Regions from separate parts of the Evansella sp. AB-rgal1 genome, predicted to be linked through region 2. Evidence: a T-box and tRNA genes for the amino acid it is inferred to sense, from the RefSeq annotation. Region 2 holds a T-box; the other holds one or more tRNA genes.

Region 1 (14,791 bases), on a different contig from region 2:
CAGCCGCAGATTTTCCTAATCCTCTTTCATGCAAGATACCTGAGCGGAGTAATGGCTCTACATTGGTAGAAATACTTGGCGCACTAATGTTTAAGCTCTTTGCAAGATCAGCCCTGGAAATTTGCTTATTCTTTATTATTTCTTCTAGTATTAAATTCTGATTATGAATTCTTACTAAGCTTTGGTCTCCTCCTTTTTTCAGCATCTTTAACTCCCCTCAATTTCATTTTCTGATAAATAGCATCCTTGCTTGCGAAGTGAATGCTGCAATTGTTTAATAGATATTTGACGGGGGAGCTTATCCTCTTTCACAGCCAATGCGGAAGCAGTCCCTGCAGCCTGACCTACAAGCATAGCAGTTGGAGTTACCCTTGCAGAAGCCAGTGCCTCATGTGTAGCAGATAAACATCTCCCAGCCACCAATAAGTTTTGAACACTTTTATTCAAAATAGATCGATACGGAATATCATAAATAGTTCCCGGTTTCATATGGACAACATTTAATTCATCACCGTCAGGAGAATGAATATCGATTGGATAGGAACCTAGTGCGATGACATCGTCGAACTTTTTTCCAGTTACCACATCTTCCCCTGTGAGAACATACTCCCCTATAACTCTTCTAGACTCTCTAACGCCAATTTGTGTACCACAGTTGATTAACAGTGCTTCTTCAAATCCAGGAACATTATTTTGAAGGAACTCCACAACCTCCATCACCTGTTTTCTCGCTATCACTTCTGCCTTACTTAACGCTTGACCATCTGTGGCATCATGACGAATAACCCTTGTCATATTCACGGATACTTCGCCTTCTGTTGGAAGCTCGAAAAGTAGCACCCTGTCCCGGTCAACGGTAAACTTGCCAGCTTCTTTCGCCTTTTTTACAAGACTGAAAAATCCAGAAACAGCTACCATCGGAACAGTCTCCCAGTTCTCAGCCAAAACAAAATCCTCTGGGTTCTTCCTCATGTATTCTCTTATCATTTCAGTATTAACGCGCCCCAAACGAAACATCATACTCATAGGTTGAGCCAGCCCATCCTTCGCTCTCCCTTTCTCAAAAGGTACACCTGCCATCGCCACAACATCACCGTCACCTGTACAATCAATAAACGTCTTAGCCCTTGCCTTAAAGTGACCAGATTTATTAAATAAGTGAAGCGCTTTCAAAGTTTTTTCTTCCAATTCCACTCCGGTAACTACGGTATGAAGTTGTAACTTTACTCCGCTTTCTTCTGCTAATTCTTGATAAATATATTTTAATTTTTCTACATCCACTGGAGTGATTGTTGGAACGAAACCAATCATATCTTTTACATGACCTGGTGTACCTCCAATTTCCTTTAATCTTTGGATGACTTCCTCCCCAATCCCTTTCGCAATTTGTTTTTCACCAGCATGAAAGGTTTGTAGTGGACCTACTAATGCATTCGTCGCCATTCCCCCAAGAAACCCATACTTTTCTACAAGGAGAGTTTTTACACCCATTCTAGCGGAAGCGATGGCAGCTGTAATCCCCGAAGGACCCCCACCAGCAACTACGACATCAAATTGTTCCTCTAGTGCCAATTACATCACATCCTTAATCGTTCGATTTCTTCCTTATATGCTTTTGTTGTTTCATAGATTTGATCTGCAGATTTCCCTGTCACTATTGCTCCAATCATCAATCCATGAACACCTATCTTATAGAGCGTTTTTAAATCTTTTCTTGCTATTTTTTTCTGTGTTGGAACAACGATAGGTTGATTTACTTGCGAAAGGAGATATTGATAATGAAGTATGTCCTTGATGGTTAGTGCTTTACCATAATCATCCGGATTCATTACAGAGGCTTCTAAGACTTGAATATTGGCAGTATGAAAAGAGTGTAGTTCGTAATTGGTATAATGGTTGGATAGGGCAATCATTTTTTCTAAAGAGTTTTCTTCTAGGAGCCAAGCTGGTGCTGTATGTGAATAGATAGATAAAAAATCAAAACCGAGTTCTTTAAGCCTTACTATTTCGTCTTGCTTTACTTTTTCTTGTGAATCTCCAGGAACAATACCTGTGATACCTGAAAAATAGTCGTTCAGTTCCTTAAAAAATTCTTCATTCTCTTTCAAATTACCAAACAAATTTCCGCTAGCGCGATGTTCCACATTCATATGAACCTTTATCACATCGGCACCTGCCTCAGAAGCTGCCTTCGCTAGTTCCATAGAATTTGCAGGGAGACTAACAAGTAAACTCATCTTGTTGTTACTCAATAAATCTTGTAACCTTTTCAAACTTCTCACCTCTCTATCTAAGACTTCGCAACAACATCATTCATTAATAAACTATCTTAATTTTCTGATTTGAAATAAGTTAACCATGTTCTACGTACTTGTTCAAGTTCTTTTCGTTAATAAGTAAAAAAATTACCAAAAAATCAAATTATTTACCAGAATTCCTGACTTCATCACATTAATTTATTTAAGCAAGACAATTGATTCTTATATAAAACTGCCAATGCTTGTCCTATTTAATTAATAAACTTTATTAATTTAAGTAAGAAAGTGGCAGTCCTAATCCCACCAATAAATTTAGAATATAAAGATTCTATTAGATGAGTATTTGAATGAAACTCCCTCTTCTAGCGCCAAAAGGTGACGGTTCTAATTAGCCGTTTTTACACCACCTTTGTCTCACTATTTCTAACTTTTATAATAATCCCTTTTGTTTGATTTTCAAAAGATATCTCTCCAGAAATTTGGTCATAAAAAAGAAAGCACATTAGATTATAAGTAGTTCCGTTTAGAGGGAGAAAACTAAAAATTATACAGCAAAACGAGACCTTTTCGCATAGTGAATTTGTCTCGTTTTTCAACCTAAAAAACATATTAAATATGCATCTATTTAACTCATGTTTACTACATTCATAGTCTGTTTGTTTTGGAAGGTTAATGGAAAATTTTATGGTATAATTAAATAATAGTAAAGACATTGATTGTGAAAAAATCCACTTAAACGATTGGGGATGTTTCTATAAGAGTATAATGGGAAAATGGAAAGAAATGTCCAAGTGGGGGAAAGTTTGTTCTATTTCAAGTTTGATATTTTTAATTGTAGGTATTACTTGGTTAATTTACGAATTATCATCAGATAATTTCATTTTCTTTAAGTCATATGGCAAAATCTATATCATTCTAGGGATTGTATTCCTTCTCTTTACGTTACAGGAGAACGAAAATAATAAGGCTAATTAAAGTAAAAAGGAATACTTTTCAACAAACGGGTTCGATAGTGAAAAATATCGTAATAATAGAAAAGGGGTACAAGTTAATGTTTAATAGAAAGGATGAAACTAAAGATAATACAATAGCTGAAATTTTACTGGCTGGTCAATCACTTTCATTCAAACTTAGCCACAGTGAAACAATTACACTAATGAAAAATTTAGAGGAAGTATCATACGATTTTAAGAGAATGGAAACTATAAAATTATTTCATACAGACGGCAGATTGAAGTCTGTTATTAATCCTTTACAAATATCGAGAATTTGGTTTTCTAATTAAAGCACCTTATTGAAGTAACGGGCGCTTCGTTGAAGATGAAATAATTACATTTAATCCTAAAGAACCGACTACTCCTGTGTAGTTGGTTCTTTTTACATGTAACTTTATTGGTTACTTAATTCCCACCTAATTCAACTCTATTTTAGATAGGCAAAATAGCAACTACTTTAGCATACAATTAGATTATGTGCTTCTTAATTAGATGCTGACATCTTACGTCAATCCCTTTTTCCTTAAATTCTTCACTAACTCTTCTAACGACGAATTACATGCTTTTAATTCCTTTTGATATTTAGATGGGTGCACGCCTGTTTGTAAGATTTGAGTGAGGCTTTCCCTATAGCTATCCTGATAATCTCGATTGTTAATGTCTACTCTCAATCGTTGTAATTCTAAATTTTTGTTTTCTAAATACTTCTTATCGTCTTGGTACTTTGCTTCAAAGCTTTCGATAAGTTCTATAGGCGCATTGGCAACGAACAGCTTTTCTTTTGTGCTCAGCCACTGTTGCTGACGTCTTTCTAGCTTTTTAGGAATTTCTACGAGAACGGTATCGATGAGCATTGTCAGATCTCTTCTAAATCTGTAGAGATTGTCACTGGCAGCAATTCTTTTAATCACGCCAGCTAGCTTACCTCCCTGCGCCATTCCTAAGAAAGCCCCTGCTCCTCCTATAACAATGACGCCTGCGGGGCCAAACAATACTCCTCCAGCTAAGGAACCTCCATATTGACCAACGTATCCACCTAAGGAACGAGAAGCAGTATCTGTGATGATATTCGTGACTGTATTTTTTATATCACTTTCCTTTTTCATCAAACCCTTCACATTAATCGCTGAGCTAACTAGGAGCGTGAGAAGGGGAATCTCAAAGTCTTGAAGCTCTTGACCTAATATTAATTGTTCCTTGGTTAAAGAGACAATTTCTTCATGATGAATGTTTTCAGCAATAAAGACATTTGGGTTTCCAGCAAAGGTCTCTCCTAGGTCTGCATTGACGTAAACTGGATATTCAGGGTATTTATTCAAGTGTTCGTAGACACCACTTGGATCACTGAGATTTTTCACTTGAAACTTTTCCCCATCAACAAGAATATCCCATCCTGGTTCATTAGATTCTTCTGGAAATTCCACCTCGTGCCCTTTAGCGGTTAACTCCATGGCTAACATTTTCTCTGCCACATACCCTTGGAGTTGTGAAATATCTCCGACAGAATCCACATCCATTCCTACACTAAACTCTGAAAAGGAAAAAATGGAGTCAATATTGTCAGAACGTGCAAAATCAACTGCCTCTATTACAGTAGGGTCAATCCGGATGTAATCATATAAAAAGTCCCCTATACTGAGCGTTGCAACTGTAAATGTCGTCGTTCGTTCACTATTATTCCCAAATAAAAAATGGGATAGCTTCTCTTCCTTTGATTTCGGTGGTTCAATCGGTTGATGTAAGGCATCCTTATATCTTTTTTCTTTCCATAATTTATAAAATTCATTGTTTTTAAAAAAATTCATTGGCTCTCTCTCTCTCTAGTGCTGGAGTATGAAAATCTAGAGTCGGTAATCCATAATATTTCTTTTCAAATGTACTCATGTTTTTTTCTACCTGAAGCCGTTTACTCATGACTTCTCTTAGAGAGGACAGGCTTTGATTAAGTTCGTCCGTCTCTTTATCTAGAAATTTCTTGATCTCTTCTACTTCGTCCTTCTTTGTATAAATCTCATTTTTAAAGCTATCACATAAATGTAAATTATTCTCTATCAGAATTTCTACAAGGCGATGGTATAATTTATCCATTTGTCTTTCCTTCTCTTGACGTATAATGAGATTTCCTGCATTCACTAAACCAGCCTTTACCTTCGACCATACCCCTTCACTAGCAATTTCTTTTCTAGCTAACACGTTTATTTCCGAACGTAATTTTTCAATTTCACTGTAGCACGAATGAAAATTCTGATTTTGAACGGTGTGTAACCGATTGTTATTCTTCAGTTCATCCTTCATTGTTCTCTTTAGACTATTGATTTCCGTTTCACAAGCCGAAATATTCCTGTTATGCATATCTATCAAACGTTTTTTCTCAGAAATGCTATTACTAACATCTCCCGCTTCTAACGTCTTCTGTTTATGCTCAAAACGATAATTCCTATACTCATCCATATCTTTCTGCCATGTCTGAATTATATACTCATAAGAGACAGGTCTATCCCCATCCATTGATAAATAGGCTAATAATAATTGCATTAACGTAAGGGGAAGCATCATTTTTGAAAGCTTGCTCTTTTGTTTTGCAAAGTAGAAACCAGAAAAGGTGATCGCCCCTATGACAAAGAGGGGTGCAGCAATCACAGCAATAACGGACGATAATGTCGTATAGGCTGCAAATGGTAATGTGAAGCAAGAGTAAAACCCTATTATATCAAGGGTTTAATCACCTTTTTTGTGTTTTCATAGACTCAACTAGATTGTAATAACTTGAAATAACTTCTCATTTTAAAGAAGATGTTATTCAAAATCCAGTTTTTATACCCTACATAGTATTTTGTAGTGACTTTTTCACTGGTCTCGAACCGTTCCCGTTTGTCCTAAAAAAGATGACCCCTGTTCAATACAGAGATCATCTTCTTAAAGCGGCATAGGCTTTTTTAAAATGTCCTTTACAAAGGGTACACTTTACGTTTATAGAGCCCTTTATATAGGTTGAGTTGAATTAATTACTTTTTTGAATAACTCATATTCTGATGAATCCATCAATTTCTCTAATGAATAATCATCGTCATGGACTTGGATATTAATATAGAATGGTTTATTATTAACTACTAAATATGAAGATATGAAAAAATAATCATCGTATTCAAAGCTAAATATGGGTGTAGTATTAACCTCATCAATTTCTGTATATACAAGTTCACCATTGTTTGATTCATGTTGTATCATTTTATCAAGAAACTCGTCAAAGTTATTACTCTGCTCAAAGTTCTCTAATAAAATATTTCTCTTTGTTGGTTCATCATCTATAATAGTGTAATTTAATTCTTCTGATACTTGTATAGATATTGTATTTTCCTGATTACTAAATACTAGTGTATTCGGTCCTTGGTCCAAATCCATTAAGCTCCAATTTTCAGGCAGGATTGTAAGGAATGTTTCTGATTCATTTATTATTTGATTTTGATTATTTGAGTCAATTGAACCATTATCAAGTATTTTAATTAACTGAGGGCTTACAAGCAAAAAACATATTATTACTGCCCCAACCAAAGACATATAATAACTAAGTGGCCAACTTTTTTTATGCATAAAGCCACTTGATTTTTGCTGGTCAATTTCTCTATTTAATTTATTTAGTATCCTATTCTGTTCATCTTCATTAATTATAAATTTGTTGTTAAGAGACCTTAGCTTTTTATCTAATTCTTTGACTTTATTTTTAGATTCCATGGTGATATCCCTCCTTTTCTAATTCTTTTTTTAATTGTTTCATTCCTCTTAGTAAATTAGTTTTAACCTTAGCTTCTGTGCAGCCAAGTATCTCTGATGTTTCCTTTATTGTGAACTCTTTAATCTTTCTTAAAATAATTACTTGCTGATACTTTCTTTTTAACTTAGCTAGAGCTAAATATAATTCTTTCTCACTTTCATTTAATGTAACTATCTGCTCAGTACCTTTAATATTGCTATGCACATCTGTTAAATCGAAGAAAAATGACATTGGCTTTCTTCTTCTTATATAGTCAATTGTCAAGTTTCGAGCTATTTTGTACAACCAACTTTTCACATTTTCATCTTTGAAAGAGTCGAATTTTTTATAAGCTTGTAAAAATGTATCATGCATCAAATCTTTCGCTTGTTCATTATCTCTAATCATAAGAAATATGAAATTGTATAAATCATTGTTATATTTAATGTACAATTCATTGATATTTTTCAGTTTCTCATTCCCCATTTTTTTCCTCCCAACTTCTAACTCTTTTACTTTTCCAACGAATGAAAAGTGAAAAAGTTACAAAATATTTTTATTTTCAAAAGGAGGATATCTGCATGAGTAGTAAAGATTATTTTGAAAGAGTAGCTGAAAATTGGGATAACATGCGACAGGATTTTTTTCTGTGGCTGTTCGTGATAAAGCATTTGAAATAGCAGGTATTGTTAGAGGCCAGGTGGCTGCCGATATTGGAGCTGGGACCGGCTTTGTAACAGAGGGGCTTATTTCTCATGGACTAAGGGTAATTGCAGTTGATGAATCTGAGGCCATGCTTTCACACATGAAAAATCGGTTTATTGGTTTTGATTCAATTGAGTACCAAATAGGAGAATCGAAGACTTTGCCTCTGGATGATGCTTCTGTAGATTATGTATTTGCCAACATGTATCTTCACCATGTAGAATCACCGGGGTTAGCTATAAAGGAAATGGCCCGAATATTAAAGTCCGGTGGAAAACTAGTACTAACTGATCTTGACGAACATCAATTTGATTTTTTAATAACCGATCATCACGACCGCTGGATGGGTTTTAACCTGAGCATATGAAAAAATGGTTGATAGATGCTGGTCTGACTAATGTTGCGATCGATTGTACCGGACAAAAATGCAGTACAGAATCACCTTGTAGTAGTGAAAAAGCTGCTATTAGTATTTTTGTGGCTTCAGGCAACAAGTCCTAACGTATCCAGGAATTTTTCATCATAAAAATACCTAGTTTTCCATTATGCGATAGCCAGTATATATCTACCTTGAGAGTAAATAAAATGAGTGCCTGCCCCCCAGTGCGATAAAGTATTAACGCACTGAGGGGCAGGTACTTTCATTGGAACTCTGGCTACAATGTTGACATGAATTTAGTATTATAAATTAGCCACTATCTCACGTTAGTGGCTATTAAGTAATGTTCTCTTCATAAAAATTCTAGGTTGCTGGGGGATCCGCGAAAATTGTTGCTATAACAAGGTTTTAATCAAGATAAACCTGCTTAACTTTAATAACTCTTCTGAACTATCATTCTATTAAAATCGATGATCAATTGATTAGAAACTAAGAAGTCGGTACCGATAATTCCATCAAAACCATGCACTTCTTTAACATCCCCCAGTTGAATAGTAAAGTTCCTTAAATGAAAATCATCTAAATAAAGACTTTTCACTTTTTGTTCAATACATATTTCTGTACCACCAATTCCATACATTTTTCTTGTAACTGCATTCTCCAAATCGAGTAAGAGACCAACTTCTTCACATAAGTCAGTATCTAAAATAGTCGAGGAACACCCAGTGTCCAACAATACATTTTTAAAAGCTTTTTTGTGGCCATTAAAACCGACATCTATTGAGATAATTGGTAAGTGATCGATCATTTGAATATTCATATTTTCCGTCTAACTCCTAGGTAGGGTTGCTCAATGACCTTAACATTTTCATTATTCGTGTGAAAAATATACAATTCTCGAGATCGGTCTTCGCCATGCAATTTTTTGTAAACTTTCCAGGCGGAATTCCCATTATCAAAATCATCTACAACAGACATTTCTTCAATAATTCTTTCATTATGTTCTGTTCTTGCTTTAAGCGATTCAACCAATACACAACGATTTGGAAATTGTTCACGTATTTGATCCCATTTCATTCATTGACCCTCCTTTGCATATATTTATAACTTACTTCTATTATAACAATTCGGCCACCTTTGAATAAATAAAGTTGAAATATATTTCTTGATTTTAAAGTTCGGTATAAACTAAGCCACTATTGAATTTCTACCGTATTAGCCATATTCTTGCACAGTAAAAGTCTTAAAATGAGTGCCTACCCCCAGTGCGCAATACTTTACTGCATCGGGTAGGCACCAACTTTCAATAATATAGCCACACTATTGATCACTTTTTATCTCACTTTCAAACGCTCCAATTCAGAGATTGATAATCCTGTTAGGTCCATAATTTCATCTTCATTTTTTCCTCTTTCCAACATGCGCTTGGCAACTTGGACAATACCTTTTTCAATTCCCTTCTCAATACCTTGTTTTATTCCTTTTTCAATACCTCTCCGTTCATAGGATGTCATATATTCCATAACTTCCTTTGCCTCCTTTTCTGGCAATGTCCTCACCCTCTCTATCAATTGACTTTCTTCCTCTTGCGTTAGTACCAAATAGGTCTCAAAGAAACCGGTCAATAGGGAGTCTCTCGCTCTGTCTAGCCCTAACTTTACCATTATCCTAAGGAATTCTTTTTTTATTTCGACTTTTTCATTATCATTATATCCCATTTTGCTTAACAAAGCCGCTGCAACAGGATTTTCTTGCCTAATATAGTCTCGCCAATTTTTCTTTTTCAGCTCAACTGCTAAGTAATTAAATTGTAGTATGTTTATGAAGGGAAATTGAATGGTAAAGGCATTAGGTTCTTCTCGTGGTGTATCATAACTGAAAACAGCGATGGGTAGTATATTGCGATGATGTTTTTGATAAATGCGACTGAATTAAGTAAACATTCGTCGATTAAAATCACTTTGATAGTTGGCTTGAGTTTCGACATGAGTAATGATAATACTTTCTTCCCCTTTAAATTTCGTTTGTACCAATAAATCAACTAGATGCTTGTCCCCCTCTATTACATCCGTAAAGAATTCCTGCGACAAAAAGTCTACCTTTTGAAAGTCAATCTGTTCAGAAGCTTCTGGAAAAAATAGCAACATGAACTATTCGAAAAACGTGGATATTAACTCTTTAAATAGGCGATCATAGTCTATCCGAGTTTCTCCCATATCTGTACTTCCTACCACTACAGAACGTTTGTTCTTGAATCCACTTACATTTTATCTCGTACAAACGTTCTCGTCAACTAAATTGAGTAGAAATAAAGCAGAGAAAATTACGGAGGATTGTTAGGAAATAGTAAATTTGGTGCCTTAAAATCGGTGCCTGACTCCCAGCCCAATAAAGTATTAACTCACTGGGGATCAGGTACTTTCATTTCTTAATTATATTTGTTAGGAAATTTACTAATAATATAGTAGTAATTTTCCTAATTGAACTCCATATTGAATTTCAATTGGTTAATTTTACTTATGGAATCTAAAATTTTCTATATAGGAGAGTGAAAACCATATGTTTAAAATGCTCTTAAATAAATTTGTGAAAAATAATAATACAAAAAGTTCTAATACAGGAGCAGTTCAGAACAAAGTATCTACTTCCGGAGTAACTGAAAAAATAACCCCCCCTAAGCTAAACATGTTTGAATTTAATGTAGCAGGGGTAACTGCAAAAAACGAGAATAAACAAGATATTCAAAAATTACTGAAACAACAAGGGAAGATTTATGCAAAAGAAAACCAAATTGATTTTTATGGTGGCTATAAAAATAAGGAGATTATTGAGGATAATATAGAGATATCTGAGTTCGAAGATTTAGTGTTTTACAAAGATGAATTATCATTTATACCAGAACCAACAAATGAGTATGATTCAAATGCCATCAAAATTTTTATCAAGTATAGTGAACTCCCTGTACATATAGGTTATGTACCAAATGATAAGAACGTGGAATTAAAAAATATCTTAGATAATGAAGATGTGAGGCGAATTGAAGCAAGATACGTTGGTGGAAAAATAAAATCGGTTGAGTATGACAGTGATGAGGATAAAGATATCATCGTTACTGAAGAAATAACGCTGGGTATAGAAATTAAAGTATTTTATAAACCAGCAAAGGAAGACTAACAAAATAAGTGCCTGACTGACCCCTATTGAGGAGCAGGCACTTGTCCTTATTTTCATTGTAGTATGAATGTCTGTACATACCAAATTGATACAATTAATATTCTTTGTAGTTAACTTCTAATTTAGAGAAGTCAATAACCATATTTGTCTCTATCATAAAATCAAGGCCAATAAATCCATCGAAAACATATATATCTTGTGTTATGCCCAATTGCAGAGGAAACTTATTTAATTGACCATCTACAAATAGATTGGTAACTAATTGTTGGTTGCATACTTCTCCCTTATCTCCAACTCCACGGCAAAAGGTGACGGTTCTCACTTGCCCTCATTAGCCATTTTTCTTAATTGCTGTAATACTTCTAAGGATGTTTCTATATCCATACTATTTGTAGGTTCATCCAATACAACATAACTTGGGTTATTCAATAGACTGATAGTAACAAGGGATAATTTCGTTTTAGCGTAAAGGTTAGTAGAAAGTGTCTAATTATCTAGCTGATTATGAAGAGGAGAATCAAGGTTTTTTTATCCAATCTATTGAAACTATGACTATATTTGCAGCTTTCCATATTAAAGAAAAAAGGAAGGCCATAAGCGAACTCGTTTCAGTAAGCTGAAACATCGAGGATTCAGAGGGAGTCTCGATTCCCTCTGAATGAAAGTTCCCGCCTAAGCTCTCGATTTGAGGTAGGGGCGTAACCATTAAGAGATTAAAGGTTTAACCGATAACCTACCGCGCCAAAGTACTCCGTCACCACTTGGAGTTGTTACCATGCCCCGGAATGAAAAACCTTGCATTCTTTAGATGTAAAAAATATGAAGGTAAATCTTCTGCTTCTTCCCTTACAAGTTGCAAATATGATCTATAAATTTTCTCTACAAGTTGACCCATCACATCACCAAAATCGTTATCAGCTGATCGTAAAGTTTCAGACAATTTGTTATAATAATGTCCCTACCAATACCAATAAGTACTCCTGAGATAATCGTTCCCCCAACAATCCAATGTTATACCTATTTCTAATTTCGCTTCCTAATCAGCTACATCCATAAAAAGTTCCTCCCCCCCGATACCGTGAAGTTGTACAGCACTGGAGGTCAGGAACTTAGTGTCCGTTTAATATTCCAGTCTTGTTATAGGATTATAGTTCATTATCTCATTACTTTAATTTATAAAAACTGGATCGTGATTTACCTTCTAACACGATAATTTCTTATTCCCTTAAACGTTGTAAAATTCGTTTACTACTTATAGATGAAAAGACCACATAATCTTTCTACATATGATCGAGTGATTGAATCATTTTCCCAGGGTATAGCATTTACTAAAGAATAAACAACCTAATATTTCATAATTAAAACCAATAAAGAAGTAGTCGTTACTACTTATCCTTATTGGCTAAGTTTTGTTTTTTTGCTCTTCTAAATACAATATTTCTTCTTATCGCTGTGTGCCAACTTATATACTTCATTATCCTCTCTTTTGGCACCTGCAATGACCTGTACAATCTCTATTGTACCTTTAATAATCCGGTATACAATGCGAATACCATGTTTCCTAAATTTAACTTTTCGACACCCCAGTAACTTTCTATCATTCTATTGATCATCTGGAATTTCACCAATGTTCATAGCTCGATACTCTGAGTACTCTTTTTCCCCCATATTTCGCCAAAACGTTTTCCGCATAGGAAGCAGAAGTAAACTGTTCCACGTTAAAATTCGGTTTATTCATAACAGTTCTAACTTTCTATTCATCTCCTTTCTAGTATATGTTCCTTTTAAGAGAAAAGCATACATAATTGACCGTAATATATACAGTTAAATCTTACGGATTATCTTTCGTATTTAATCTTATTTCATGAATTACAACCATCGGGTAAATAACCCTTCTACAATATACGCCTATTGTAGCAAGGGCTATTAGTCGTAACCTATATACCAGATTTTTTTGCAATTACAAATCATTTAAAAAATGTGTAAACTGGATTCAAAATCAAACGTATTCTATCGTTAACTCAATAAATACAAAAAGCTCGTAAACCCTTATATATCAAGGCTTACGAGCTAATAATCGATTATTAAACTTAATGCAATTATGTAGATGGTACCGGTGGTCGGGGTCGAACCGACACTCCAGAAGGAACACGATTTTGAGTCGTGCGCGTCTGCCAATTCCGCCACACCGGCCTAACTAGCGATATTATCTATTTTTAAACTTGTCCACTTTACATATCATAAATGGTGCCGAGGGCCGGACTTGAACCGGCACGATAGTCACCTACCGCAGGATTTTAAGTCCTGTGTGTCTGCCAATTCCACCACCCCGGCAAGGGTATAAAGGACTTTCAAAATATTCTATTATGGAGGCGGCACCCGGATTCGAACCGGGGGTAAAGGTTTTGCAGACCCGTGCCTTACCACTTGGCTATGCCGCCATCTGTCTGGAGCGGAAGACGAGATTCGAACTCGCGACCCCCACCTTGGCAAGGTGGTGTTCTACCACTGAACTACTTCCGCAAAAATGGCTGGGCTAGAAGGATTCGAACCTTCGCATGACGGAATCAAAATCCGTTGCCTTACCGCTTGGCTATAGCCCAACAAAATGGGGCGACTGATGGGAATCGAACCCACGAATGCCGGAACCACAATCCGGTGCGTTAACCACTTCGCCACAATCGCCATATATATTATTATTGTTCTTAATTGTTATAATTGGCAGGGGCAGTAGGAATCGAACCCACATCAAAGGTTTTGGAGACCTTCGTTTTACCATTAAACTATGCCCCTAATTAAAATGGTAATTGGCCTAAAATAAAAATGGTGGAGGGGGACGGATTCGAACCGCCGAACCCTGAGGGAGCGGATTTACAGTCCGCCGCGTTTAGCCACTTCGCTACCCCTCCATGAAGAGAACAATTATAATGTTACAAAAAGTTTAGAAATAAGTCAAGATAGTAATGAAAGCTGGTGCTGGCCAGAGGACTTGAACCCCCAACCTACTGATTACAAGTCAGTTGCTCTACCAATTGAGCTAGGCCAGCGAGGTGAAATTTAAAGTGGTGGCTCGGGACGGAATCGAACCGCCGACACATGGATTTTCAGTCCATTGCTCTACCGACTGAGCTACCGAGCCTTAATATAATTTTAAAATGGCGGTCCCGACGGGAATCGAACCCGCGATCTCCTGCGTGACAGGCAGGCATGTTAACCGCTACACCACGGGACCTTTTACATAAGTATATTTCATAGTTTAATAACCATGAATTTGTTTGGTTGCGGGGGGCGGATTTGAACCACCGACCTTCGGGTTATGAGCCCGACGAGCTACCAGACTGCTCCACCCCGCGACGTTATAAAAGTTGTTACTTTTTTACTCCACACTACGTAGCGTATGCAACGATACAATTTCATGTGAACAAAAAGTTAGAAAAAATGGTGGAGGATGACGGGCTCGAACCGCCGACCCCCTGCTTGTAAGGCAGGTGCTCTCCCAGCTGAGCTAATCCTCCAAATTACAGAAAGT
Region 2 (14,791 bases):
TTCTTTTGCTTTTTCAATTAATATTTCCTTTATCTCATTACCTAGTTGATCATCTCTGACTATGTAGTATTCCATGTGTATATGATCTGTTGCCTTTATTAAGGCCGCTTTTATATATGTAAATGTTTCTTTTCCATCTGTTAAAACTTTTGTTTCTGTCTGAAAAGAAATCGGGTTATTTCCTAATTTATGGGCTAATCGAAACAGTTTTTGCTGATGATCCGACATCTCTTGTACTTTTGACTCATCTAACGGACGGTTTCCTTCAATACTATGAAAGGCTTGTTCATCTACTATTGCTTTTTCTTTAAATGATTTATGTTTCCTTCTATTTTGACCAAACATTAAGTAAAAAAAGAAACCAACAATAGGAAACATACCTAATAAAATTAGCCAAGTAAGCGTCTTTGAGGGGTTTCTATTCTCCAAAAATATAACAATTCCAATAAAAAAAGCAGATAAAGAAAAGAATGCACTTATAACACCAACAAACCAATTTTCCCAAAAATCATTCGTTAAGAATAAAATGATGATGAGTATGGCAAGAAATACAATAATCTGTAAACGTTTTAGCATATACACTCTCCTTTTCTATCTTTATGGAGTATTATGTATGAGCAAGATTCCCCTTCTAATTACCAATATAACCTAATAATAATACATGTCAATTATTTTCATATTTTTGTGTTATATACCCTGAATAATAATAATAAAAAAACGCACGATGTTCCAATTTGAACTAGTGCGTTTTTTATCTAAAGATTATTGTTAAGAAAAGTTAGAACGTATCTCATCTAAAACATTACTTTCAATAATTTGCTTCCCATACTCTGAAATTCTGTGAATGGTTACATCTGATTCATATCCAAATTCAAGCATACGACTTAACAAATTATCCTGCTCTTCATCACTATATTGTTCATCCAATGTCACATATATATAATAAGTTCCTTCAAAGCTATAGAGACTCGTAACTACCTCTTCATCGAAAGAATGACTCAATGAAATAATATCCTCGAAGTCTTTAAATCCTATTACTACACTTAAAGAGTGATCTTTAACAACCTCTGTATCTTTGCTACCAACAAATTGACTATCAAGCATATCTACAATGTTGTCATCCACTGGCATCTCATCCTTTTCTTCATCATCAAAAGGAATCTCCAACTTCACATTTCCATCACTCATTTGTCCACGAGTTACAATGATTTCAAGGCCTTTTTCTAACGCGTGCACTTGTACCCATAGTGGTCCATTTAATTCAAAATTCTCTTGATCATTTGCTTCGCTCATCATTTCAAAGAATAACTCTTCGCCACGGTCACGGTTATACCAAATTTCATCTTTATTAAAGCCGCGACGTTCCATGTCGTGGTACGTAATATAAAACTTTACAGTTGTATCATTAATTCTTTCAATATCCATAATGTTCTCACCCTTTCTTGCGAGTTTCGTCTCAATTGAGAACAACAGCTCTTTCTTAGGAAGTCAAAAAGTCAGATTTCTAGCAATTCATAAAATTGACGCTTCCATACTATCATTTGATTGCGGAAGCATGACTGGTTCAATCTTCTCTGTTCTTTTTGGCCTCCTTTGAACATATTTTTATGAGTATTTATTACCCATATCTCTTAAAAGTAAACTTCAGATAAAACTTATCTACATTTTAAAGCATTGCTACATGAAAAGAAATAGTTAATCTATTTTTAATAACTATAATTTCTTTCTGTTAAATATGACAATAAATCAGGAAGATGTTCTTAATTGGCTAAGGCTTGTATATATATTATTAGAGTAAGGCAATGGACAGGTTCACTAGCAAAGAAAGGAAATTCCTTGTCTTCATAAAAAGTATAACCTTTACTCTATTCTAATTGTAATACCAAGGAGGAATCAACCTTTGAGCTCAGAATTTCTTATTTCTCTTTTTACCATTATTGGAATTGATATTATTCTAGGTGGTGACAACGCTATTGTCGTCGCCCTCGCTTGTAGACAACTACCTCCACATTTAAGGAATAAGGCTATTATAGCTGGTATATTACTAGCAATCGCCGCAAGAGGTATTTTAACTATCATTGCTGTGCAACTATTAGCAATTCCTTATCTAATGTCTATTGGTGGCATACTTCTTCTCTGGATTGCATATCGATTATTAACTGTCACAGAAGACGAGCACAATATATCCGGAGAAGGAAAGATTAGTGATGCAATCAAAACAATTGTAATTGCTGATGTTGTAATGGGATTCGATAATGTTTTAGCTGTTGCTGGAGCAGCAAATGGTAACACCGCTTTAGTCCTAATCGGATTACTTGTTTCTGTTCCAATAATCATTTGGGGAAGTAAACTTATTCTATTTTTAATGAATAAGTACTCTTTTATCATTTATATTGGTGCAGGTATCCTTGTTTATACTTCAAGTAACATGATGTTACATGAAGTAAAGATCATGGAATTTATTAACGATATTGGACTCACAAAAACAAGTTTTACAATATTACTAGTATTATTCGTGTTATTTGGTGGTTGGCTTTATAATCATATTAAAGGAATACAATGGTTTCATACTTTTAGAAATCGAAGCTAACGTGTTTTACTCACTCTTTCATGAATGAATCTGATAAATATTTTGGCTATACTATTAAGAAAGAAAAGAAACATGCCCTCTACTATATTCTGTAGAAGGCATGTTTTATTATTCGTTAACTAACTTTCTCGTAGCTTCCTGAAGTTGAAATGTGCGCACTTTTCTCGGCAAGAACCTACGAATTTCTGCTTCGTTATAGCCTACTTGAATACGCTTTTCATCCATTATAATAGGTCGTCTTAAAAGACCAGGGTGGTCACTTATGAGCTGGAATAGCTGTTGAAGTGGCATAGAATCAAGTTCTACCTCTAAGTCTTGAAATACTTTAGAACGAGTTGAGATAATTTCATCAGTTCCATCCTCCGTCATTCTAACAACCTCTTTCACTTCATCAACAGAAAGTGGTTCTGAAAAAATATTACGTTCTACAAAATTAATATCGTTATCTTGTAGCCAAGCTTTTGCTTTTCGGCATGATGTACAGCTAGGTGATGTAAATAGTGTTACCATGTATTTCGTTCTCCCTTCTCTTTATTATCAAATTTAATAAGAAGTTATATGTGAAATCAAATGTTATTCTCTAGTTACAATTTCTATTATACTATAATTATTATAATTTGAGTAGATGATTTTCAAAATAAAATAGTAACAAAAACCTCAAACTATTTTATAATCCTTTGTATTTATACCCCAAATCTAAACAGATAAAACCTAATTTTTTTATGTTTTCACTACTTTTTTTTGCTATTTAGTACCTTATATACGATTAGGTAGAAAAAAGGTTTCACTTATTTAACAAATAACTATTTTCATTTAGACCAACCAATTATCATTAAGCTAATTTTACGATGTACTGTATGTATAATGTAATGGTGTGTTAAAACATCTACTGTATGATTGTTTTAACACACCTTTTTTTACGCAATTGTTTTCCAATTTGAGACTGGGCCACGTTTCGGTACTTTGTTTACTTCATCCCATTTTCGTTTCAATAAATCCTTCCACAAATCCTTTTTAAGTTTTTTTCTTTTCTTACTTCCTTTCATTGCACACACTCCTTTCTGTGCGTTGAAAAAATTTTTATAGGGAAGGTGCTTTTTCTTCATCAAAGGTAAGCACTTGTTCCGCCGGTTCATATGGTTCACCGTACAATTGAACATCTTTGTACGTATGAATTGTTTCATACGTATGACGCATTTTTTCATAAATACTTTCTTCTGCTTCATCAAATGGTGACCAATAAAGTATTTCCATTTCATTTATTTTACCAGTCTCTAATGAGCGCCTGCGGTACCCAATTGACCTTGCGTGTTTAAATCCTTCTCTTTCGTAAAACCTTTGACGCTTTTCTGTATCTGTATCATCATAATCAACTGGTTCTACCTCTAAAATTATAGGCTTTCCTTTACTTTTAAGATTATCAATTAGTTTTTTCCCTAAGCCTTGTCCTCGCGCAGCTTTAGAAACAAACAGGTAATCAATAAAAACGAAATCATCCATCTCAATATACATCAAGACGTGATTTGGCCCTTCGTCTTTTTTATATTCTTGTTTTTCTTTTAACAAAAGCTCTATATGCTCTTTTGATTTCATTTCTTCAATAGGAAAATATTGATTCAATTTTTCATACCAATTCATGAATGTTGAACCTCCATTAAATGTTCACCTTTAAGCATTATTTATTTGGTTCTTACATATATTATATGCTATTAACTAAAATTGATAAATAAGCTTCCTGCCTGTTTATCCTTAATTTTCATTTGATGAGTCGTTAAGAGTGACGGATTTAACTTCCTACCTTACAATTTCTTCACTAACCTAATTAATCCTTTATTTTTCAGCCGAAAAAAATACCCTTCTCATAACAGGGTTCTTTGCAATACCTAAAAACGACCAGAACTAATCTGATCGTTTTCAATACTTTAAGGGTTTAGATAATCTACACCACGAGTATATCGATTTCCTGCATTCCAAAGAAGAAATTCATGAATATCATTTTCATATAAAGCGCGAATTTGTGCTTCTACTTCATTAACACCGTAAGGTATATAATTCCCTGTACCTAAGTAGGAAGCTGTAAAATCTTGAATCCACGGTCGTGATGTTGGAGGAGTTTCTAATGCACCTAAAACTTCATTTTCTACTTTTGCATATTCAGTGACTAACTCATATGGGTATAGGTCAGGCTTATCGATTCCAAAATAAGGTGTCCAATGACTTGGGTAAATCATCGAAGAAATTACATCTACGTTTTCTGAAATACGAGAAAAGTTCTGTCCAATGCCTGGTGCTTCAGAAATTGTTGCTGCATATCCAAATATGTCTACAGAAACATCCACGTTATATGGCTCTAATTTTTCTCTGGCATGTGCAACGAAGTCAGTTACTGCATCTACACGCTTTTTAACATTATCGTCTCCATCTGTATAGTTTCCAACTTGGTAGTCCAAAATTTCATCTCTACGTTCAAAGCCCTCTGGAAAACGAACATAGTCGAATTGAATCTCTCTGAATCCCATTTGAGCTGCTTTTTCAGCAATAGCGATGTTATATTCCCACACTTCTTCTAAGAATGGATTAACAAACGCTTCTCCTCGACGATTCACCCAAACTTGACCATTTTCTTTGAAGGATAAATCTGGACGTTCTTTTGCTAAAACGGAATCTTTAAATACAACAATTCGAGCAATTGGATAAATTTCTTTTTCTTCTAAAGTACGCATCATTTCTTCTGGGTCACGTATCCAGTTCTGAGATATATCATAAAAAGGCGAATCCTCATCTGGACGGAATGTGAGATGACCATGGTCATCCTTTATATCAATTACCATGGAATTTAATGCAGTTGTTTCTAACAACTCTAATAATTCACCAAATCGAGAATGATTTACCGTGTGACCTGTTACATATATACCCCTAACTGCATCTGGATAGTGAAAAGTATATCCTGAATCAAATACAAATCGAGCTATTGTTTCTGGCCAAGTTTTTTCAATAACACGATCCATTTTTTCTAAGTGTACACTGGCTTGTAATACTTCCTCCCCATCTTCTGCATTAGCGTAACTCTGCGAAACACCTAACAAGAAGACTGTAAAGATGGCAATTGTAATCGTTCTAATTTTCCCCAATTTTATTCACAACCTTTTCTCTTACTGTCTTTTCTTAAGTTGCATTCTTTACTTAACAATTATGCTGGTAATAGAGATACGGACTGATAATCTTGTCCATTTAAATAAAATATAGCCAATCACTTTCCAATTTGATGTTCTTGGTTCTAATTATACAATGTTACTTACCAAACACCAATATGAATTTTAATTAAATTGCATATTATATTTATCTTCCTCCTTTAAATAAAGTATGTTCCATTATAATGCTTTCCCTGAATTTATCTTTTTTAAATGATATGATAAAACGTCATAATAAATGATGTGGAACCATAAGAAACAAGAAATTATTATAAGTCTGTACTTGAAATACCTTTTATGAAAAACACGAAAGTAATCAGGAACTTATCATTTATCCTATAAGTTTTCCACACAAAAAATATTGACTATACAATAAATCAATAGTATAATATTGAACAATATACATTTTTAAGATTTTAGGGGAGGAGATATAAATGGAACGCGTCACTCTGTTGGATATTTTTCATCACCCTATTGCGCAAAAGTACGTGAAACGATCTGGTCTTGCTCATGCTATTTCCACTGCTAAAATTGCCTATGAATATGCTGTAAATCGGAATGTAAACCCAGATTTAGCTGCAAAAGCTGCATTTTTACATGACATTGGACATTTCAGGTGGTACAAAAATGGTAGTTGGGATTACAGTCAATATCAAGAGAATGATATTCATGCCATAAAAGGAGCCGAAAGAGCACATAAACTATTAGTTCGATTAGGCGAGGATAGAGTAAACGCAAAAAAAATTGCATTAGCTATTTTGCTGCATACAGACTCCTATTTACCTGATGGAAATTTAAAGTTAGAACCCTTACAAGAAGTCGTTGCACTAGCTGATAAAGCTGATGAAGAACCAGGCGGATCTCATCATTATAAAGTAATCTCAGACGAAAATGCCATTAAGCAATTAAAAGAGTTAGATAGAAAGATAGATAAATTAAATATGATGCAGAGCAATGGTCAACCAGCCTCATAGATGGGTAATCTTTTATACCCCCTATGAGTTTTTTATTTATATTTATAGACAAAATTCTTCGTACTCACTACATATTATTACGCTGAAGTTCACACACAGACCTTCTTCAAGTGAAAATATACATAATGGCAAATAGCAAAAGCGCAAGGCGCCCACTCAGGACCGAAATGCAAATGTTCTGGACGGTAAAAAGCGCTTTTTACTTTTTAATCGGCCAGGTTATTTGACACGAGGTCCTGGCGCCTGGAACTAGACACCTTTCTAAGTTCATAAGAATTTTATAAATTCTTATCCCTCGAAAAAACATTACTTACGTAGGTGGTACTTATAGGAGGCTCGGTGCTCCCAACGGGAAAGGAAGTGGGCAGTAGTGATATTTCCAGGGTAGATCATTACAATAAATTGTAATTTTTTTACATTGCCAAATATATAATTAGATGATAGATTAGTATTAATAACAGAATAAACCTTTTCTAAAAAGGGGAGTAGCGACCAACGGTTAATGAATCGTCACTTCGGCGGGGAACAATTCGCTCGGTTCATTAAGCTTTGTGCAAATAACAAAGTACGCAAGACCTTTTTATGAAATGTTTTCTCAGGATAATTTGAGGTGCATTTCATAAAAAGGTCTATTTTTGTGTCTATAATAAAGGAGAAGATGACTATGATGTATTTTTTATTTATTTTCGCAGCAATAATTACTGTATTTTCTGCTATAAAACTATCTACCTATGCAGACGTATTAAGTGAACGAACCTCTTTAGGAGGTTTAATGGTTGGTACTTTACTACTTGCTGGTGCAACATCATTACCAGAAGTAACAACTAGTGCCACCGCTATTTTTGTAAATAACCCTGACATAGCCATAGGAAACGTTCTAGGAAGTAATTTGTTTAATCTACTAATTTTAGCTGTCGTCGATCTCCTGTACCGCAAAAAGAAAATGATGACACAAATTAATAAAGACCACTTATATACCGGTCTTCTTGGTATTGGGTTATCTGGTCTTGTATTTGTTACTATTTTACTTCCCTCTGGAATAACAATATTAGGAATAGGAATCGAATCCTATCTTTTGGTTATCTTTTATATTGCAGGGATGAAATTCATATCATCTCAAACAACAAGTGTGGAAGAAGTAACCGCAGCTACTGCTGAGATAGAAGACATAAAAGAAATGCATCATACCGGAGCAATTTCATTGCGAAGAGCAAAATTTGGGTTTGGTATCGCTGCGTTCATAATCTTTATCTCCGGTTCCTTATTAACCATTTCTGGTGATGCTATAGCAGCTTCCACAGGAATAAGCTCTAGTTTTATCGGCAGTTTCCTAATAGCTGGCGCAACTTCTCTTCCTGAGTTAGTTACCGTCATTGTTGCTATTCAGCTTCGAAATTTTAATCTTGCAGTTGGAAATATTCTAGGTAGTAATATTTTTAATATGATGATTATCGTGTTAGTAGACATTCTATATAGAAACGGAAGTATTCTTTCTGCTACAAACCCAGTATCAGCAGTAACAGCAGGAGCTGTTCTTGTTTTATATATTATCGTTCTTGTTGGTATCATCGTTTGGCAAATGAAAGTTAGCTCTAAGCAGGGGTATACAATCCCTTCTGCACTACTAGTAGTAGTATATTTTTTATCAAGCTATTTCATTTTTACTCTATAATACAAAGGCCTTCGCAATACAATTGCGAAGGTCTCTCATATTACTAATCGACTGTATGTAGAGTTTGTTTAGTTAAAAGATACAATTACTTATTACTTAAAGAAGTTATCATTTACAATATCTTCCACTGACACTAGGTTATGAAATCTTTTTTCAATAACACCTGCTTCATTTATCAACAGACCTGTAGGAATACCAAAAACATGGTATAAGTCTTGAACATGTCCTGCACCATCCAATAGAACATTAGCATTTTCTAACATAATGTATTTTACATATTCCCCTACATCTGATTTCTTCCTCTCTTCTTTCGATAGGTTTACAGCAATTATATTAATATTATCAATAAAACCTTCTTTTTGTGCAATCTCTAGTTGCTCCCATTGTTCGGAGCAGACCTGGCACCAAGTTGTAAAAAAGAACATGAATACTTTTTCACCATCAAAATCATCTAGTGATACTTCTTCTCCTTCCGTTGATTGTAGAGAAAATGAAATAGCCTTTTCACCTTGCTCCACTCCCTCAGAAACCTCTGTCATCGCTCGTTGTGAAATGGCAAACTCATGATTTGACTTTATATAAAAGGCTCCTGCGATAAATAAGATAAAACAAAGTAAGCCTGCTTGTAATCTATGTCTACTTACCATGATGAACACCCCCTTCTACAACATCGTATGTACAAGTTAGGCAATCCATGACGACAATGTTTACTTATGACCCTCTTATTTTTTTTGTGCTGTTTAACATTGCTTTTGATTTTTAATTTTAATAATAGAGTTAATTTTCAATCCTCCATGAAAGTGAAAATTGCACCATGTAGAATGAAAATACGTAATTAGAAATTTTAGTAACATCAACTATATATGGAATGATCTTAAGCCAGCGAGACTAGTGGGACGCAGAGCAGGGGCAAGACCCCGCAGAGCGCTTGCGCTTGAGGAAGGATCGGCAACTTCCCACAGGAACGCGAGCAGGCGCTTGAGCGAATGGAATACAAACCATCAAAGTTAGTATTACTAGATAGTCTGATATTCGGATTTTCAGGCTAGACATAAAAATATAATAAATACATTTGCATCCACGGAATAAACATCGTATAATAAGAGTCAAATTTATACATTCATGGCGATGATAAAGAAGAGTACTTTTCCACAAGCATTTTCAGAGAGTCTGCGTACGCTGGGAGCAGATATTGCATGGATTAGGAATGGGCTTTTGAGCCATCAAGCTGAACCGTATTACTTAGTAGGCTTCGACGTATTTCAAACGTTACATTGAAACCCCTTCCCATTCAATACTATATGGCGAGGGAATTGAGTGATTTCATTTTATTGAAATAACCAGGGTGGTAACACGGTCCATTCGTCCCTATTTAAGGGTACGAGTGGGCTTTTTTATATTCTATGAAGGGTAGGAAAAAAAAAAATGAAAACAATTTTTTCAGGAATTCAACCGAGCGGTACATTAACATTAGGTAATTATCTAGGAGCTATGAAACACTTTGTTGAACTTCAAGAAGATAATCATTGCTATTTCTGTATTGTTGATCAACATGCAATTACGGTTCCGCAAGAAAAACAAAAGCTACGAGATAATATTCGAAGCTTAGCAGCTCTTTATTTGGCAGTGGGAATCGATCCTAATAAATCGACATTGTTCATCCAATCAGAAGTGCCAGCACACGCTCAGTTAGGTTGGATCATGCAATGTGTTAGTTATATTGGAGAATTAGAGCGAATGACACAGTTTAAAGATAAATCTGAAGGAAAAGATGCAGTTTCCTCTGCCCTTTTGACCTATCCTCCATTAATGGCAGCTGATATTTTATTATATAAAACTGATATCGTACCTGTTGGTGAGGATCAAAAACAGCATTTAGAATTAACGAGGGATTTAGCCGAACGTTTTAATAAAAAATACAATGATATTTTTACCATCCCAGAAGTTCGTATTCCAAAAGTAGGAGCTCGTATTATGTCTCTTACGGAACCTACGAAAAAAATGAGTAAATCGAACCCTAATCCAAAAAGCTATATCTCCATGCTCGATGATGAAAAACAACTAGTTAAAAAAATAAAGAGTGCAGTTACTGATTCAGATAATGAAGTTCGATATGATAAAGAAAACAAACCTGGGGTATCCAACCTTTTAACGATTCACTCACTATGTACAGGAGAGTCTATTGAAGAACTTGTGGAAAAATATGCAGGAAAAGGGTATGGAGATTTTAAAGCTGGTGTGGCAGAGGCTGTTGTTTCTACTCTTAAACCAATTCAAGAACGATATCACCAACTCATTTCTTCAGAAGAATTAGATGAAATTTTAGATCTTGGTGCTGAAAAAGCAAATAAAGCTGCAACAAAAATGTTGCGCAAAGCTGAAAAAGCATTAGGCTTAGGAAGAAAGAGATAATTTCTCTATGTACTAACAAGTTGGGGAACTATAGTTTCCCAACTTGTTGGATATATATATCAAGACAGGAAAAAACTTATACACCCTCTAGGTAGTAATAGAAGATGCATAAGTTAGGCTAACTTTGTAATTTATTTATGTAAGTTGTTACCTATCTTACATTTTTCTTTTCTGCTTCACCATGATGTAACTCCCACAACTTTTCAAAGAAAGGTTGTCCTTTTATCATCGTAAAGCAATAATCTTCATGTTTTTTAGTCCATCCAAATTTAATTTCATTAAATAGACTTACCCAGGCTTCTTCACTGTCCATTGCTTGAATTTGCGCATACTTATCTGGCGCCCATTCTGTGTACCAATAGCGAATTTCTGCCACATCAGCATCATGATGTAGTTGGTCCATAGCCATAAACAATAACTGCTTTAACTGACGCTCTTTTCGAATCAATCCATTCATTAGTGATGGCTCAGGAGATAATATATGGTACTGCTTTTCACAATCTAAATAATCCATATAATATTCTCTTATATGCTCTGATTCAACAAGGTTTAGCAATTGTTCTTCCTGACGTGGTACTAACCTACTTTTTCTAACAGGTGTATGATATCCAATAGTATCTACTACTAAGGATCTCCTTCCGTCCGTTGCTAAAAAACAATATTCTAGTTCAATGCGCTGACTTTTACGACGGACAAAACTCTGTCGATAAACATCAGCTAACAACTCTTCAGGTAACTCTTGCAACGTATTTTCAATATAATCAAACAAATTTTCTCTCATTTTAATAACAGCTACCTGATCTAATAGTTCAATTCGATCTTCTTTTCTCCATTCATAAAACTCACAAACGTTGTATCCGTTTTCTTCACCTTCAAACCAATTTACCCATACATCCCGCATATGGAGCATTGATAAAAACCCCCTTACACGATTGATTTTCTTATGTACAGTATGGGCAGGTGAAAACTAGTTTATTCCAGTCTTTTGCATTCTTTTTCCATTATTTCTTATGAAAGGGTAAATATATCATTCCCCACACTAAAAACAGACCTGTCAAAAATATATAAAACTCAAGTCTACCAAGCAAAAATAATCCATATTCTTTTATCGTAAAACCAACAGTAAGAAGGTTTAAATAGGCGACGATACTCACTCCACCAACAACAGCAAGTCCAAAACCAATAAACAATAAAATAAACCTTGTCACGACTATTTTTCCCCCTTCCTCCTCTCGATTGAAAAAGAAACATCGACAACATAAATGAAAGAGCAAATTGGAAGTAAAATCCCGTTTTTTTTTATACTATGAAAGGTAGATAAGAAAAAAGAACAAATTCTATTACTTTGTTCTAGTTTTTCTTACCATCTATTTGTTCATAAAACTTTGAATTAAGGTAAATATCCTTTGCTGGTATTTTTAATAACTCAATCGTTGTTTTGTTTGGAAACTTTTCCATATAGGAAGAAACAATTTCATACCCAGTTGCATACCCAAGCCATTTCGGGAATCCCTGAATACCACCAAACAGATATGGGAGATGATTTTTTCTACCTCTTACATCCATTCTTTCCTTCAATGTTCTTTTCCACCATGTTAAAATAAAATCTTTTTTATAGATTGTCATCCATGGTGTCACATATCTTTCACCTAGATTTCTTTTTACTTCCCATTCCGCCAACCCTTCCATCAACATAGATTCTAGTAAAGTAACACTCTTTTCATCGTTTTTTTGATAATATAGTCTACATGCATGATGATATTCATGTAAAAGTAGCGCCTTTCGGTTGGACAAACTTACATCTTCATGAAAAAATAATAAGATAAAATCAGGAAAAGAAATTCCGTTTTTCCCCTTTAACACTTTTTCTAGATTCTCATTATGAGAGTTAATGGGAAATATAAATACATCCACATCAGGACCTTGAAAATCTGTTTTTATTTTTTCGTAAAATGATACTAGTCCTTTACTCGGATAATTCTTTTGCCATGAATCCCATTCATCCTTTGTAGATGTGATTATTGGAAGCATTCCTTGTTGATATAAAAAAGGCAACCATTCCTCTTTTTCCCACTTAGGATAATGACTCATCAACCTTTGAAAAGGAGGGATCTTTTTTAACCCTCTATTAGACACGCCTTCAAACAAATGCTTTAACCATACTCTCGTTTGGATGATAGGCATATAAAGACAGACTCCTTTCCTTTTTTATTAAAAGTGATTTTCATCACATTTATGTTTCTATTTCTATGCTATGCTCGTAGTATATGTTTGCTCCAATAATAGGTGAGGAGGCTAAATATGAAGAATCTAGAGTCCTCAAATGAAAATTCCTCATTCCTTAACCAGTTAACGAAAGAAGACCAACATATTCTATTACTTCATGGAACTAAAATTACGGTTAGAGAAGGATCCATTCTTTTTTTTGAGGGAGAAGAAGCGAAATACATTTATCTCCTTCGTCAAGGTCAGGTGCGTTTAAGTAAGATGACAATCGAAAATAAAAAGTTTTATCTTCACCTAAAACAAAAAGATGATATTGTAGGGGAATTTAGTTTGTTTAACGAGATGAGTTTAAGTATGACTGCAGAAGTAATTACGGAAGCAACTCTCATTCGTTTTGATCGAAAAAACCTAGAAGCATTGTTCACTCAAAATGGGGATATTGCGGTCGCATTCATTAAACTTTTTGCAAAAAATACACAATCAACTCAAGCCAAGTTCTCCGATTTACTGTTGTATGGAAAAACAGGAGCTTACTATTCTATGCTCATTCGCTTCGCTAATTCATATGGTACACCTCATCCTAAAGGGGTTCGAATTTCAATAAAGTTAACGAACCAAGACCTAGCCTATTTTATCGGCACTAGTAGAGAGACAATCAATCGAATGTTTAATGACTTAAAGAAAGAAAATATTGTGGAAATAGATAAAGGGAATATCGTAATTAAAAATATCGAATACTTAAGAAAGCATCTCCAATGTGGGAAATGCCCTCTCCAAATATGTACTATTTCTTAAACCATTTACATGTTATGTTAAATGGTTTTTATTTGCGTAAATAGCTGCTTGTGTACGATCATCTAATTCTAATTTAGCTAAAATATGACTAACATGTGTTTTTACTGTTTTAATTCCAATAAATAGTGTTTCACTAATTTCTTTGTTTGATTTCCCATTTCCTATAAGAGCCAACACCTCTTTTTCCCGATTGGTAAGCTCGTGATGCTTTGGTTTCGTATGCATATGCTGAAACATCTTTTGCGTCACTTGTCCTTGGAAAGTAGGCATTCCATTTTTCGCTTTCCTAATAGCGTCTACGATTTCATCTGCACTAGAGGTTTTTAATAAGTAGCTAAATGCTCCTGCTTCCATTACAGGAAAAAGCATTTCATCATCGAGATAACTAGTTAAAACAATAATCTTTATTTCATCGCTAGCAATATTTTTTGTTGCTTCAATTCCATTCATTCCGTCCATAAGTAAATCCATTAGAATGACATCTGGTTTAAGCTCTTTTGCCTTCTTAACCGCTTCTAAACCATTAGATGCTTCCCCAACGATTTCAATATCATCCTCTATACTCAAGAACGTTACTAGGCCCATTCGGACCATGTCATGATCATCTACTATTAGTAATCTAATTGATTCACTCATAATAGATCACTCTCCTTCTCTGTCTTTATCACGTACAATTGGAATTCGAAATTCTAGTTTTGTTCCTTTATTTGGATAGGAGATGATGGAAAAATGTCCTCCAATTTCAACAATTCTTTCTTTCATTGAATGAAGTCCGTAGCTGACATTTTGCTTAGTAGCCATTTTCTCCATATCAAATCCAACTCCATCATCCTCTAAAATAAGGTGCAAACGATCTTTTGAATACCTAGATTCTATCTGAACCTTGTTAGGGTTCCCATGCCTTAACGCATTTGAAATCCCTTCTTGAATT

What was found. The T-box of region 2 lies ahead of trpS (tryptophan--tRNA ligase). A T-box ahead of a tRNA ligase gene usually reads a tRNA of that ligase, here a tRNA-Trp.
Region 1: it encodes a tRNA-Trp, which carries the amino acid that the T-box ahead of trpS (tryptophan--tRNA ligase) is inferred to sense. The anticodon was not compared.

Annotation. Positions count from the first base shown of each region.
Region 1 covers NZ_JBGUAU010000043.1:20,245-35,035, forward strand. The annotation lists gene ACERII_RS23795 (ROK family transcriptional regulator) at 1-205, opposite strand, end outside; gene ACERII_RS23800 (FAD-dependent oxidoreductase) at 208-1,572, opposite strand; gene ACERII_RS23805 (hypothetical protein) at 1,578-2,273, opposite strand; gene ACERII_RS23810 (hypothetical protein) at 3,310-3,543, shown strand; gene ACERII_RS23815 (hypothetical protein) at 3,757-5,058, opposite strand; gene ACERII_RS23820 (hypothetical protein) at 5,045-5,809, opposite strand; gene ACERII_RS23825 (hypothetical protein) at 6,236-6,985, opposite strand; gene ACERII_RS23830 (RNA polymerase sigma factor) at 6,975-7,490, opposite strand; gene ACERII_RS23835 (class I SAM-dependent methyltransferase) at 7,654-8,076, shown strand; gene ACERII_RS23840 (retropepsin-like aspartic protease) at 8,522-8,908, opposite strand; gene ACERII_RS23845 (hypothetical protein) at 8,905-9,165, opposite strand; partial or broken gene ACERII_RS23850 (Rpn family recombination-promoting nuclease/putative transposase) at 9,423-10,235, opposite strand; gene ACERII_RS23855 (HIRAN domain-containing protein) at 10,648-11,262, shown strand; gene ACERII_RS23860 (hypothetical protein) at 11,357-11,584, opposite strand; tRNA gene ACERII_RS23865 (tRNA-Leu) at 13,371-13,455, opposite strand; tRNA gene ACERII_RS23870 (tRNA-Leu) at 13,508-13,596, opposite strand; tRNA gene ACERII_RS23875 (tRNA-Cys) at 13,630-13,703, opposite strand; tRNA gene ACERII_RS23880 (tRNA-Gly) at 13,711-13,785, opposite strand; tRNA gene ACERII_RS23885 (tRNA-Gln) at 13,791-13,865, opposite strand; tRNA gene ACERII_RS23890 (tRNA-His) at 13,872-13,947, opposite strand; tRNA gene ACERII_RS23895 (tRNA-Trp) at 13,982-14,055, opposite strand; tRNA gene ACERII_RS23900 (tRNA-Tyr) at 14,087-14,171, opposite strand; tRNA gene ACERII_RS23905 (tRNA-Thr) at 14,234-14,309, opposite strand; tRNA gene ACERII_RS23910 (tRNA-Phe) at 14,326-14,401, opposite strand; tRNA gene ACERII_RS23915 (tRNA-Asp) at 14,419-14,494, opposite strand; tRNA gene ACERII_RS23920 (tRNA-Met) at 14,539-14,615, opposite strand; tRNA gene ACERII_RS23925 (tRNA-Val) at 14,702-14,777, opposite strand.
Region 2 covers NZ_JBGUAU010000001.1:124,917-139,707, forward strand. The annotation lists gene cls (cardiolipin synthase) at 1-576, opposite strand, end outside; gene mecA (adaptor protein MecA) at 769-1,425, opposite strand; gene ACERII_RS00680 (TerC family protein) at 1,901-2,590, shown strand; gene spxA (transcriptional regulator SpxA) at 2,699-3,100, opposite strand; gene ACERII_RS00690 (hypothetical protein) at 3,508-3,636, opposite strand; gene ACERII_RS00695 (GNAT family N-acetyltransferase) at 3,671-4,228, opposite strand; gene ACERII_RS00700 (putative glycoside hydrolase) at 4,513-5,721, opposite strand; gene ACERII_RS00705 (HD domain-containing protein) at 6,216-6,755, shown strand; gene ACERII_RS00710 (sodium:calcium antiporter) at 7,420-8,427, shown strand; gene ACERII_RS00715 (peroxiredoxin family protein) at 8,520-9,074, opposite strand; T-box leader at 9,547-9,800, shown strand; gene trpS (tryptophan--tRNA ligase) at 9,853-10,839, shown strand; gene ACERII_RS00725 (DUF3603 family protein) at 10,991-11,749, opposite strand; gene ACERII_RS00730 (YuzI family membrane protein) at 11,841-12,047, opposite strand; gene ACERII_RS00735 (DUF2268 domain-containing putative Zn-dependent protease) at 12,190-13,023, opposite strand; gene ACERII_RS00740 (Crp/Fnr family transcriptional regulator) at 13,141-13,860, shown strand; gene ACERII_RS00745 (response regulator transcription factor) at 13,873-14,496, opposite strand; gene ACERII_RS00750 (sensor histidine kinase) at 14,503-14,791, opposite strand, start outside.